2 regions of the Paenibacillus sp. FSL K6-2859 genome follow, and region 2 is predicted to be linked to the other one. Evidence: a T-box and tRNA genes for the amino acid it is inferred to sense, from the RefSeq annotation. Region 2 holds a T-box; the other holds one or more tRNA genes.

Region 1 (6,846 bases), 1.9 Mb from region 2:
ATACCTTCACTACGTCCACTACGCATGATCGTAATTCTGTCGCAGATCGCTTTCACTTCTTTCAATTTGTGTGAAATAAAAACAATCGTATGTCCCTGCTCTCTTAACTGCTTAAGCTCCCGGAACAATTCCTCTGTTTCCTGTGGGGTCAACACTGCGGTCGGCTCATCCAGAACGAGGATTTTTGCACCTCGCAGCAGCGCCTTCAGAATTTCAACCTTTTGCTTCATACCAACCGTGAGATCCTCCACTTTTGCTTTTGGATCCACTGCCAGATTGTATTTCTTCGCAGTCTCTTCGGTCATGCGTACAGCTTCTGCATAATGGATGCCGACGCCCTTACGTGGTTCCATGCCCAGCACCATGTTCTCTGCTACCGTAAAAGAAGGGACCAGCATAAAATGCTGGTGAACCATACCAATCCCTCTATCAATGGCATCCTGAGCAGATTGCAGCTTCACTTTTTCACCCTTGATGTAGATTTCACCTTCACTAGGCTCTTCCATGCCGAACATGATCTTCATTAAAGTTGATTTACCAGCGCCGTTCTCGCCCGCAATCGCATGAATTTCTCCCTCACGTAAAGAAAAATGCACGTCTTTATTTGCAACGACACCATTGGGATACACCTTGGTAATTCCCCGCATTTCCAGCAGAGCTTTGTTCATAGGTCTCAACGCCTTTCGACTTGGAGGTCTGCAAAAATATACAGCTGGAATTCTTCTGAAAGAAGAATCTCCAACTGTAGGTTTATCACTTTATAGCTATACTTAAGGCTTAACTGCGTTACGAATGGCTTCTACTTCAGAGGTTTCCATTCCCATTGCATTATCTACTGTAATTTCTTTGTTGATCAGCTTTTGCTTCACTTCTTCAACTTTAGCCTGAAGATCGGCAGGGAAGATATTTTTATAGATATCATTTTCTGCAATGCCCACACCATCATCTACAAAGCTCAACACATCACGTTTACCCATTTCAAGCGTACCCTCTTGTAATTTCTTCACGGCACCCAAAATAGCCATATCAATCTTTTTAATAGAAGAAGTAACAATCAAGTTTGCTTTTTCGCTATCTGTTGTGTTAAGCAACATCGCCTGATCGGAGTCTACGCCAATAGCGTATTTCTTCTTCTCTTTAGCTGCATCAAAGATCCCAAGACCTGTACCGCCAGCTACGTTAAAAATAACATCTACACCGGAGTTGTATTGAATCAACGAAAGCTCCTTACCTTTAGCCGGGTTAACGAAATCACCAGCATAGGATACAGCGACCTTCACCTCAGGATCAACATATTGAGCGCCCTGAATGTAGCCAACCAAGAAAGCGTTAATTCCTGGAATGTCCATGCCGCCTACAAATCCGATCACATTCTCAGGATTAGCATTAGCCATATCAGATTGAGTAGCTAGTGCTGCTACAGCACCTGCCAGAAAAGATACTTCATTTGTCGCATAAGACATGTTGTACATATTCTCTGGTGCTTCATCTATATCGGTATCATAGTTAATGAATTTTTTGTCTGGATATAATTCAGCCGTTGCATTAAACATCTCTGTAATTTCCGATCCGCCAGAAATAATAACATCCCAGTCCTCAGCGGCGATATCGTTAAACGTAGGCTCCCATTTCGTTTTATCGACACCCATTTCTACAACCTTTGTTTCTGCACCCAGTTCATCCTTAACCTTTTGCAAACCGCTATTCGCAGAATCAAAGAATGATTTATCCCCAAGCGTACCTGGAATCAATAGCACGACCTTGAGTTTATCCCCTGAACCTGTTTCTCCACCTTCAGCAGCATTAGATCCTACATTCGCGGAAGATCCATTACTCGACGTATTATTTCCACAGGCTGTGACCATTACCATTACTACTAGTAACAACAAAGAAAGAACTTTCTTTTTCACTTTTCTATTCCCCCTATTTATAGTTGGTTAGTAATTTGAGAGATTCTCCTTCTTAGTCCGTTGTATGTTTCACGATTTAGATGGAAACTCTCATATTGCAGGTTACATTGTTAATATTTCAATGATTTTAACAAATAGACTCTAAAATAGAGATAAAATTATCATTTTCACAAATAATCCGACTAATTCCCGAACGATATGGCCAGTCAGGTTGCTAATTTCCGGATTTATTGATACGATCATATCAAATATTAATGAAAATAATTATATGATTTCGGTCATATTTTTGTGCGATTCGGCTAAAACATAATTAATGGAGGGTCATCATGGATCGTGTTCTATATATTGTAAATGCAACACATGAGGTTAATACCTATATTCCACCACACCAGCATGAATGTTATGAACTAGTCTATTATTTAAACGGATTAGGAACTACTAATGTAGGTTCGCGAAGTTATCATTTTCGTTCTTCTTCATTCGCGCTGATACCACCCAATCATAAACATGACGAGAATCATCGCGAGGATGCTACTATACTATTTGTAGGCTTCCATTCAAATCACCCAAATATGGAGAATTTGCAAGGCGTATATGAAGATGATAAAGACCATACTGTTCTAGAGATCTTGCTTCGAATGAAAGCAGAGTTTACGCGCAAACAAGATGGATTCTCTGAACTATTGAACCTGCAAATGAGCGAAATCACTGTTCATCTGATACGGCTTCTTAGCGCATCTGGGTTTCAATCGCCAACGGAAGACAGAGTCCAATATGTTCTAAACTATATGAATGAGCATTACCGCCATAAGCTATCGGTCGCAACACTTTCTGAGATGTCTGGATACAGCTATGATCGTTTCCGCCATTTATTTAAAGAGCGATTCGGTGCTTCACCTCTACGCTATCTACTATTGAAACGTCTGGATTATGCAAAGTCTCTCTTGCAACATACCCAAATGCATATCTCTGAAGTATCAGCTGCTGCTGGGTTTGTGAATGACGCCCAATTTTGCAATATGTTTAAACGTGAAATTGGTCTCACTCCACGAGCATTCCGCCTAAGCAGTCAATAAAACAACACTCCACACAAAAAGGCCGTTGAATTAGAGACGCCTCTAATTCAACGGCTTAAGAATAAAAGCTCAAAGACAAAGAAAAAAGGTTTGTAAAGTTGCTTATACAAGCGACTTTACAAACCTTTTTGATATACCGGCGAGAGGACTCGAACCTCCACGGTTTCCCTCTCGATTTTGAGTCGAGCGCGTCTGCCATTCCGCCACGCCGGCACATATGAACTTAATGGAGGCGCCACCCAGATTTGAACTGGGGATAAAGCTTTTGCAGAGCTTTGCCTTACCACTTGGCTATGGCGCCATGTAAAATATGGAGCGGACGACGGGAATCGAACCCGCGACCCTCGCCTTGGCAAGGCGATGCTCTACCGCTGAGCCACGTCCGCATAAAATGGCTGGGGATATAGGATTTGAACCTATGCATGACGGAGTCAAAGTCCGTTGCCTTACCGCTTGGCTAATCCCCAATAACATTTTAAAGTAAAATGGGGCGACTGATGGGTCTCGAACCCACGAATGCCGGAACCACAATCCGGTGCGTTAACCCCTTCGCCACAGTCGCCATATTAAACTGAAATTCGTTGCCATTCTTCTTTGTTAAAGTAAATGGGGCGACCGATGGGTCTCGAACCCACGAATGCCGGAACCACAATCCGGTGCGTTAACCCCTTCGCCACGATCGCCATATTAAACTTTAGAAAGAATTTGGCAGGGGCAGCAGGAATTGAACCCACACCAACGGTTTTGGAGACCGTTGTTCTACCTTTAAACTATGCCCCTAAAACTGGTGGAGGATGATGGATTCGAACCACCGAACACTTACGTGAGCAGATTTACAGTCTGATGCGTTTGGCCACTTCGCTAATCCTCCAAGGATGGTGCCGGCGAGAGGACTTGAACCCCCAACCTACTGATTACAAGTCAGTTGCTCTACCAATTGAGCTACACCGGCATGGCACTCATTCTATTGTGAAAATCATGGTGGCTCGAGACGGATTCGAACCGCCGACACGAGGATTTTCAGTCCTCTGCTCTACCGACTGAGCTATCGAGCCAAGGTAAAAATGGCGGAACCGACGAGATTCGAACTCGCGATCTCCTGCGTGACAGGCAGGCATGTTAGGCCAACTACACCACGGTTCCAAAAGATATAATTTCTTGATGAAAATTGGTTGCGGGGGCAGGATTTGAACCTGCGGCCTTCGGGTTATGAGCCCGACGAGCTACCGGGCTGCTCCACCCCGCGTCGTTCTTAAATGAATATGGTGGAGGCTGAGGGGATCGAACCCCCGACCCTCTGCTTGTAAGGCAGATGCTCTCCCAGCTGAGCTAAGCCTCCATAAACAACAATTGTTATTGTACCAAAGTCCACTATGTAAAATCAAGTGAAAATTTGGTGACCCGTATGGGATTCGAACCCATGTTACCTCCGTGAAAGGGAGGTGTCTTAACCCCTTGACCAACGGGCCATACTAAGTAAAAATTTGTGGCGGAGAGAGAGGGATTCGAACCCTCGAGACGCTTGTGGCGCCTACACGATTTCCAATCGTGCTCCTTCGGCCAAACTCGGACACCTCTCCATATGGCTCCCCGAACAGGACTCGAACCTGTGACAACTCGATTAACAGTCGAGTGCTCTACCAACTGAGCTATCAGGGAATATTCATACCAGGCTTGATGCCTGAAAACTGAATCCGAATTGAATTTGCGTTTTAAGTATAGGATAAGCCCTCGACCGATTAGTATTGGTCAGCTCCATGCATTACTGCACTTCCACCTCCAACCTATCTACCTCGTCGTCTTCAAGGGGTCTTACTAATTGGGAAATCTCATCTTGAGGGGGGCTTCACGCTTAGATGCTTTCAGCGCTTATCCCGTCCGTACGTAGCTACCCAGCCATGCTTCTGGCGAAACAACTGGTGCACCAGCGGTACGTCCATCCCGGTCCTCTCGTACTAAGGACAGCTCCTCTCAAATTTCCTGCGCCCACGACAGATAGGGACCGAACTGTCTCACGACGTTCTGAACCCAGCTCGCGTACCGCTTTAATGGGCGAACAGCCCAACCCTTGGGACCTACTTCAGCCCCAGGATGCGATGAGCCGACATCGAGGTGCCAAACCTCCCCGTCGATGTGGACTCTTGGGGGAGATAAGCCTGTTATCCCCAGGGTAGCTTTTATCCGTTGAGCGATGGCCCTTCCATGCGGTACCACCGGATCACTAAGTCCGACTTTCGTCCCTGCTCGACTTGTAGGTCTCGCAGTCAAGCTCCCTTATGCCTTTGCACTCTTCGAATGATTTCCAACCATTCTGAGGGAACCTTGGAACGCCTCCGTTACTCTTTAGGAGGCGACCGCCCCAGTCAAACTGCCCGCCTGACACGGTCCCCGTACCGGATTACGGTACTAGGTTAGAACCTAGATACGATCAGGGTGGTATCCCAACGGCGCCTCCACCGAAGCTTGCGCTCCGATTTCTACGGCTCCCACCTATCCTGTACAGATCGTACCCAAATTCAATATCAAGCTGCAGTAAAGCTCCATGGGGTCTTTCCGTCTTGTCGCGGGTAACCTGCATCTTCACAGGTATTAAAATTTCACCGGATCTCTCGTTGAGACAGCGCCCAAGTCGTTACGCCATTCGTGCGGGTCAGAATTTACCTGACAAGGAATTTCGCTACCTTAGGACCGTTATAGTTACGGCCGCCGTTTACTGGGGCTTCGGTTCATAGCTTCGGATTGCTCCTAACCACTCCCCTTAACCTTCCAGCACCGGGCAGGCGTCAGCCCGTATACTTCGCCTTGCGGCTTCGCACAGACCTGTGTTTTTGCTAAACAGTCGCTTGGGCCTTTTCACTGCGGCCCCCTCGTGCTATTCACACTACCGGGGCACCCCTTCTCCCGAAGTTACGGGGTCATTTTGCCGAGTTCCTTAACGAGAGTTCTTCCGCGCGCCTTAGAATTCTCTTCTCGCCTACCTGTGTCGGTTTGCGGTACGGGCACCTTCTCCTGGCTAGAGGCTTTTCTTGGCAGTGTGAGATCATGACCTTCGCTACTGTAATTTTCGCTCCCCATCACAGCCCAGCCTTAACGATGTGCGGATTTGCCTACACATCAGCCTCACTGCTTAGACGGACATATCCATCAGTCCGCGTCACTACCCTCCTGCGTCACCCCATCGCTCATAGCGGATTACGGTGGTACAGTAATTTCAAACTGTTGTCCTTCGACTACGCCTTTCGGCCTCGCCTTAGGTCCCGACTTACCCTGAGCGGACGAGCCTTCCTCAGGAAACCTTGGGCTTTCGGCGGATCAGATTCTCACTGATCTTTTCGTTACTCATACCGGCATTCTCACTTGTATGCTGTCCAGCGCTCCTTACGGTACACCTTCAACCCACATACAACGCTCCCCTACCCCAGATACATACGTATCTAGCCATAGCTTCGGTGGTGTGTTTAGCCCCGTTACATTTTCGGCGCAGAGTCACTCGACCAGTGAGCTATTACGCACTCTTTCAATGGTGGCTGCTTCTAAGCCAACATCCTGGTTGTCTGTGCAACTCCACATCCTTTCCCACTTAACACACACTTGGGGACCTTAGCTGATGGTCTGGGCTGTTTCCCTTTTGACAATGGATCTTAGCACTCACTGTCTGACTCCCGGCAATAAGTATATGGCATTCGGAGTTTGACTGAGCTTGGTAATCCTTGCGGACCCCGCACCCAATCAGTGCTCTACCTCCACTACTCTTATACCGAGGCTAGCCCTAAAGCTATTTCGGGGAGAACCAGCTATCTCCGAGTTCGATTGGAATTTCTCCGCTACCCCCACCTCATCCCCGCATTTTTCAACATGCG
Region 2 (6,846 bases):
TATGTGGCTTATACGAAAGAGAATGCGCAAGGCAATATTACGTTTGATACCGTCCTTTATCCAATCACTGGCGGGGAACGATCTGATATCGAAGTTCAGCGACTTGAACTTACACCCGAAGTCCCTATCACGATTGCCAGCTCTCTTCGAATCACCAATATCTGCGAAAATGGCGGTACAGGATATTATTATTTGTCACATGAGGAAAATCCGCGTGAGCTACGTCAATTCGATGCATTTTATTATGACGGGAAATTGGCTTATATCGAAACAGACAGGAATGGTGATGTGCGACTAGGCATCGTCAAATCAGGGCAAACGCTCGTACACAGATCGATCCCACTAATCTCCTCCGCTCAAAACATTAACGACATCGCCGTCGAGTGGAACGGCACAAATGTGACTATTTCAGGTTCCAATCTTGCTATTGTCAATCTTGCTAAAGGTACTTCCGCGATTGCGATCTATGCTCCTGAAGTAACGACAATACGATTAAACGGAGCTTGTGTGACTGAATTTACCGTTTACGATAACTACATTTATGTAACAAGTTAGGAGTTGATGGAATTATGCACAGGAATAATGATACGAAGCCGCATGTCGTAATCATTATGGCGGATCAATTACGCGCCGACATGATCTCTCCCATATTTTCGCCTAATATATACAGTCTGTCGCAGGAAAGCTTCCGGTTCAACCGAGCTTACTGCACTTCTCCTTTATGCGTTCCCGCACGCGGGTCCTTCTTCACCGGATTGTATCCTAATGAAACCGGCTGTATTATCAACCCGTGGGAGAAGCGGGATGCCGAACATGGATTCGTAAGGGAAGGTACTACAAATCTCTATCAACTGCTTGAAAACGAATGGGACAGTTGGCATACCGGGAAACAACATCTGTTGACCAAAGATCGATTTGATCTTTCCAAAGATTCACTCACGCATTGGTTGCCGCTTGAAGGAAGATATGACCAGCATCTCAAGAAACAAGGAATACGCAAACCTGGAGGCACTCCATTCCAAGGACTCGTTCCGGAAATGACTGGCGGTACCACTACTCGCGTAGCAGGATACTCCATTCCAACAACAGGTTGTTACGAGGGAGGCTTCGACGCCTTCTTCGACGGTTTCATTCTGAACGATGCGCTTCGGGCATTGCGAGAACGGGACCGGAACAAACCGTTGTTTTTAAGTTCCATGTTCCTTGCCCCCCATCCTCCTTTAGAAATTCCTGAACCGTGGTATTCCATGTACACGGAGGCGGACATAACACTTCCCGAAAACGTAGGTGTATGGTCAACGAATCAATCGCCACTTCAGCTGTACAATTTGACGGGTACGGTCGGCACCCGCTACTCCAGGGAAGAATGGCACCGGATATGGGCAGTATATGCAGGGCTTGTCCGGATTCTGGACGACAGCGTAGGCCAAATCATAAAAGAATTGAAAGCGCAAGGCATCTATGACGACACGGTCTTGATCTTCACGAGCGATCATGGTGAAATGCTGGGTTCTCACCGCCTCTGGCAAAAAATGTGCATGTATGAAGAATCTGTGAAAACATCTTTGTCCATCAAATTTCCGATTGGCTTCAAGTCCTCAATGAATGAAACGGACGCCCTTGTCAGCGCAATTGATATCGTGCCAACCTTATGCGATGTTTTAGAAATTCCAATTCCTAAAGGCGTAGCTGGGTTATCATTAATCCCTCTCATTCAAGGCGAATGCTTGGAGCGCGAACGTCTCTTTATTCAATTTGATGGCAACGGGGGTAGAGGTAACTTCCAGCGATGCGTTATCGAAGGAAACTACAAGCTCATCGTGGACATGTTCAAGGATGAGTTATTCCTTGAACTGTACGAAACGCCAACTGATCCTCAGGAACTCATCAATCTAGCCTTTGAAGAGTTGTACAGGGAGAGAATCAACGTGATGCTTAACCATTTAAGGAATCATATGTTGGCTACTGGCGATTTACTGGTACTCCCTGACGATCCATATACCGCTTTTATTCAATCTTATTCATAATCCAAAAATATCGACAGGAGCGAAAACCAATGATAACTTTACAAGAGCAGGATCAAATTTGGTTAAACGAAGTCATCGGTAAACTCGCGTATAAGATGAACTGGGTCAGTGATAAATCCAAACATAAAATCCCTTACACAACTATCAACGGAACGCATGACAATCGTATAGACGACAATCCAAAAGGCACAGTTACGAACGGAATCAACTGGTGGACGAACGGATTCTGGGGAGGCATGATGTGGCTCATGTTTCATGAGACCGGGATTGAATCATATAAGGAAATCGCCAATTTCTCGGAAGATGCGCTAGATGAATGTTTCCGGCAATATTACGGTCTACATCATGACGTGGGTTTTATGTGGCTTCCGACCAGTGTCGTGAATTATAAAGTAACTGGTAATTCGGAATCCCGTAAAAGAGCGATGCATGCGGCCAATCTACTTGCTGGACGTTTTAATTTGGCCGGTGGGTTCATACGGGCCTGGAATGATGACGAAGGAGCGGATTCTAGAGGATGGGCCATCGTAGATTGCTTGATGAATCTCCCGTTATTGTACTGGGCGACTGAAGAAAGCAACGATCCGAGATTTATGCAAATCGCCATGAAACATGCGGACACCGCTCTTGATGCTTTCATTAGACCGGATGGTTCCGTTCATCATATCGTTGAATTTGATCCGTTTCATGGCGGCGTAGTTAAAACTTACGGTGGCCAAGGCTACGAAAACGGCTCATCTTGGACTCGTGGACAGACTTGGGCGTTGTATGGCTTTATGATGAGCTATTTGCATACGGAAAAAAAAGAATATTTACACGCAGCTAAGCGTGTTGCGCATTATTTCATGGCTAACATTCCAGACAATGGTATCATTCCGATCGATTTCCGGCAACCGAAGGAACCGATCTATGAAGATTCCACGGCAGCAGCGATCGCAGCATGTGGACTTATAGAAATCGCAAAAGTCGTCGGTCCCTATGAAAAGGAAGTTTACTTAAATACAGCACTCAAACTGTTAAGAAAACTGGACGAAACCCGTTGTGACTGGACGAAAGACTCCGATTGCATACTCATCAATGGCTCTTCCGCTTATCATAATAACGATAAACATTCAGCCATCATCTATGGTGACTATTATTTTATGGAAGCTGTTTTCAAATTGAAAGGTAACGACTTAAACGTCTGGTAAAAATTGTTGAAACACCGGCGCAGCGCAACAAAAAGCCTCCCTTATAAAAAGGAAGGCTTTTTGTTGCTAGGACAATTTCACCAAGCTGTAGTTTTTCTTACCCTTACGGATAATGATAAACCGGCCACCGATCGCTTCATTTGCTGTAACTTCAAATGCTACATCGCTAACTTTTTCACCGTTCATGGAAATTGCGCCTTTGGTGATATCTTCACGCGCTTGACGCTTAGATGGCTCGATCCCGAGATCAACCAACCACTCTACGATGTTTTTGGATTCCAGTGTAGTTTCGTAAGTCGGCATTTCCTTGAAGCCTTGCTCGATCTCATCAGCTGTTAGGGATTTGATATCTCCACTGAACAGAGCAGCAGTAATACGTTTCGCCTGCTCCAGCAATTCTTCACCATGCACGAATCTGGTCATTTCTTCAGCTAGTGTTTTTTGAGCCTCACGTTTATGTGGTTCAGACTGTACTTTTTCTGCAAGTGCATCAATTTGTTCTTTAGAAAGGAATGTGAAGTACTTCAAGTATTTCACAACATCACGGTCATCCGTATTCGCCCAGAACTGGTAGAACTCAAACGCAGTCGTTTTGTTCGGGTCCAGCCAGATTGCTCCACCAGCTGATTTACCAAATTTCGTGCCATCGGATTTCAGCATAAGCGGGATAGTAAGACCGAAGGCTATAGCTTCAGATCCTTCTTTTCTACGGATCAAATCCAGTCCACTTGTTATGTTGCCCCATTGATCAGAGCCACCAATTTGCAGCTGCACATCTTCATGCTGGTACAAATGCAGGTAATCTAGGGATTGCAGGATTTGGTAGGAGAATTCCGTAAAGGAAATTCCGCTGTCCAATCTGCTCGCTACAACATCTTTGGCAAGCATCGAATTGATGCTGAAGTTCTTACCATAGTCACGCAAAAACTCAATAACATTGATTTTATGCGTCCAATCATAGTTGTTCACCATGCGAATTTGATTGTCGCCATCGGTTACGAACAGTTTTTTCATTTGTGCCGTAAGTGCATCCACGTTCGCTTGAACTTGCTCCAGTGTCTGCAAAGAGCGTTCAGACTGGCGTCCACTTGGATCACCAATCGTACCTGTTGCACCGCCAATTAGAATAACCGGACGATGTCCTGCAAGCTGGAATCTTTTGAGTACCATAAACGGAATCAAGTGACCAATATGCATACTGTCACCCGTCGGGTCTACACCGCAGTACACTGAAACGGATTTCTTGTTGGTCAATTCTCTAAGCCCTTCGGCATCGGTTTGTTGATTGATGGCATCGCGCCATTCTAGTTCGTCGATAATATTCATTGCCTAACACCCCTTAAATTAGTAGATATCCTATAACGAATCATCAGTCCGCCAAGCAAATATAAGGATAATTGATGAAGTGAAACCTATAAATCCCTATATTTAAAAACAAAAAAATCGCCCCCTTGTCTATTGTAGACATAGGGACGATTGAATAACCGTGTTACCACCCAGATTGCACCAATGAAACGCTAATGCTAAAACACAGCATTGATGCCACTCGTGACGAGATATCGTTCGCCATTCCGCTCGGTGTTAGCCGAGATACTCCAAAGTGTAATTCGTACTCTTAGTGTGTACCGGGTTTCATCAACCCCCGGCTTTCTGGAACAGGGACTAAGCTACTACTGGGCTTCTTCAACGTATATCGTATATAAGATTACAGCCAGTATAGTGAAATAATTCTTCAATGTCAACATCTTAAGCTGAGAATGCTGAGTCACACTCCTGCTGTGATGCACTACTAGGCATTGCCTATTTTTTTCTGTTACAATTACAAAAAAAGAGGTGAACGACTCCGTATGCTTGATCCAATCGATAATCATATTTTAGAACGCCTAACTCAAAACAGCAGAATCTCCTACACCGATCTAGCTAAAGAAGTTAATTTATCTAGTGTAGCGGTTAAGGATCGTATTGACCGGCTCGTCAATCAAGGAATTATTGAGCAATTCTCAATCGTCATTAACGCAGAAAAGCTAGGAAAGAAAATTTCCGCATATTTGGAGCTTGAAGTAGAGCCTTCTCATTTAAATCATATAGTCGGGATCTTGAAAGAAAATGAACGCGTAGCCGTACTTTATGAAATGACAGGGCCTTGCATTCTTCACATTCACATTCTAGTTGAGAACCTTGAAGAGATGGAACGGTTTATGCATGAATCCATCTACTGTCTGGACGGTCTAGTCCGTGTAGAAAACCAAATCTTATTAAAGCGCCATAAAAATCAGGACGGTCTAAATATATAAAAAAAGAACCGACTTTATAAAGACGGTTCTCCTCTGGTTTGGATCTTATAATGATTAAGAAATGATTGCTAATTATACTAATTCACCTACTCTGTTTTAGATAACTTAGCTTTATAAAATTTCGCGAAATATTCACTGACCTGAGTCTTCTCTTTTACAACTTCTATTGGAGCAACGAGCTTAACGACCTCTCCATTATACATTCCTGTCGTCGCCCCGACTTTCATCTCTAGAACATTATTATTGTAGCTTATAGTTACTGTCTGAGTAGCCGGTTTCCAGCTCACCTTCGCACCAAAGCTTTCAAAGCTGCTACGTAATCCCACTGCCTTGCGCTCCGAATCACCGAATTGGCCTTTATCGATCAAAGCATGCACGCCCCAATTACCATCCACCACCTGTGTAATTCCGAAATCCGCGGACACAGACATCAGTGAGTACGCTTCATCCTCACTCAAATCCATTCCACCCATTAAAAAATCTTTCGTTTTATGAGCAGCATCCTTCATCGCTTTGTCGATGGAAGAGTTTTTGAAGATATCTGTTTGTGCACTTGCTCCGAGAGCCTCCAAATAATTCGCATAACTGAAGCCATGCACAACCCATTCGTACTCATTTTCAAGTAATGGGAAACTTAACCCATTCAATTTTTTGTTAAGCGTTGCTTTTTTATGAAGAATGACTTGTATATCACCAGTGACCGATGTCTCGATAGCCGTTCCGTTAATCTCAGAATCCCCTTGACCGGCATGCGGATCACCAATCGACAGTAGCGCACCCGGTACGGATACAGGGTAATACATCGTTGCACCTTCAGTAATCCGCCAATCATCTACATTGCCACCATTGTAAGAAGGAGGGACGGAATCAACGATATCTGCTTCTTTAGGCGCCACACCCATCGTGCCGAAGTGGAGACGTACTGGAATCTTTATACCTTTCAATACATCAAAGTTCTTATCAATCGTATTATGGTCTACAATTACACCTGGGTAGTCGATTGTCGGGTGCACTTGACCATCCGGATCGGTTTGCGCTGTCCATCTGTAGTTATAAACAGCTGTTGCATAATCCGTCCCACCTTCAGTATCCATCTCATAGATGGTGACCACTTCACGTTTTTTCGGCTCCTCAACCATATCTCCGTATAGATAACCCCAGTTCGCCGCGGCATTCACGCCATAGGTTTTACCTGCGTATTTGTCATTTCCATTAGGTCTCAGCTTCATGTCCAAAATCTTCACTTCCAGAACATCCCCTGGCTCAGCGCCTTCTACTGCGATAGGTCCCGTCATAATATGTACGCCTGGTCCACGAAGCGCTTCGTTCTTCTCC

Evidence for each region. The T-box of region 2 lies ahead of tyrS (tyrosine--tRNA ligase). A T-box ahead of a tRNA ligase gene usually reads a tRNA of that ligase, here a tRNA-Tyr.
Region 1: it has a tRNA-Tyr gene. The T-box ahead of tyrS (tyrosine--tRNA ligase) is inferred to sense a tRNA for this amino acid. The anticodon was not compared.

Annotation. Positions count from the first base shown of each region.
Region 1 covers NZ_JBBOYU010000001.1:5,978,612-5,985,457, forward strand. Annotated here, with positions in the region: gene MHB64_RS26535 (ABC transporter ATP-binding protein) at 1-668, opposite strand, end outside; gene MHB64_RS26540 (BMP family ABC transporter substrate-binding protein) at 771-1,910, opposite strand; gene MHB64_RS26545 (AraC family transcriptional regulator) at 2,237-2,986, shown strand; tRNA gene MHB64_RS26550 (tRNA-Leu) at 3,121-3,199, opposite strand; tRNA gene MHB64_RS26555 (tRNA-Cys) at 3,214-3,287, opposite strand; tRNA gene MHB64_RS26560 (tRNA-Gly) at 3,298-3,372, opposite strand; tRNA gene MHB64_RS26565 (tRNA-Gln) at 3,379-3,453, opposite strand; tRNA gene MHB64_RS26570 (tRNA-His) at 3,473-3,548, opposite strand; tRNA gene MHB64_RS26575 (tRNA-His) at 3,594-3,669, opposite strand; tRNA gene MHB64_RS26580 (tRNA-Trp) at 3,693-3,766, opposite strand; tRNA gene MHB64_RS26585 (tRNA-Tyr) at 3,772-3,857, opposite strand; tRNA gene MHB64_RS26590 (tRNA-Thr) at 3,863-3,938, opposite strand; tRNA gene MHB64_RS26595 (tRNA-Phe) at 3,966-4,041, opposite strand; tRNA gene MHB64_RS26600 (tRNA-Asp) at 4,052-4,129, opposite strand; tRNA gene MHB64_RS26605 (tRNA-Met) at 4,156-4,232, opposite strand; tRNA gene MHB64_RS26610 (tRNA-Val) at 4,250-4,325, opposite strand; tRNA gene MHB64_RS26615 (tRNA-Glu) at 4,381-4,455, opposite strand; tRNA gene MHB64_RS26620 (tRNA-Ser) at 4,474-4,566, opposite strand; tRNA gene MHB64_RS26625 (tRNA-Asn) at 4,570-4,645, opposite strand; rRNA gene MHB64_RS26630 (23S ribosomal RNA) at 4,706-6,846, opposite strand, start outside.
Region 2 covers NZ_JBBOYU010000001.1:4,045,922-4,052,767, forward strand. Annotated here, with positions in the region: gene MHB64_RS18010 (heparinase II/III family protein) at 1-555, shown strand, start outside; gene MHB64_RS18015 (sulfatase-like hydrolase/transferase) at 570-2,027, shown strand; gene MHB64_RS18020 (glycoside hydrolase family 88 protein) at 2,057-3,217, shown strand; gene tyrS (tyrosine--tRNA ligase) at 3,284-4,543, opposite strand; T-box leader at 4,683-4,913, opposite strand; gene MHB64_RS18030 (Lrp/AsnC family transcriptional regulator) at 5,065-5,511, shown strand; gene MHB64_RS18035 (acetamidase/formamidase family protein) at 5,598-6,846, opposite strand, start outside.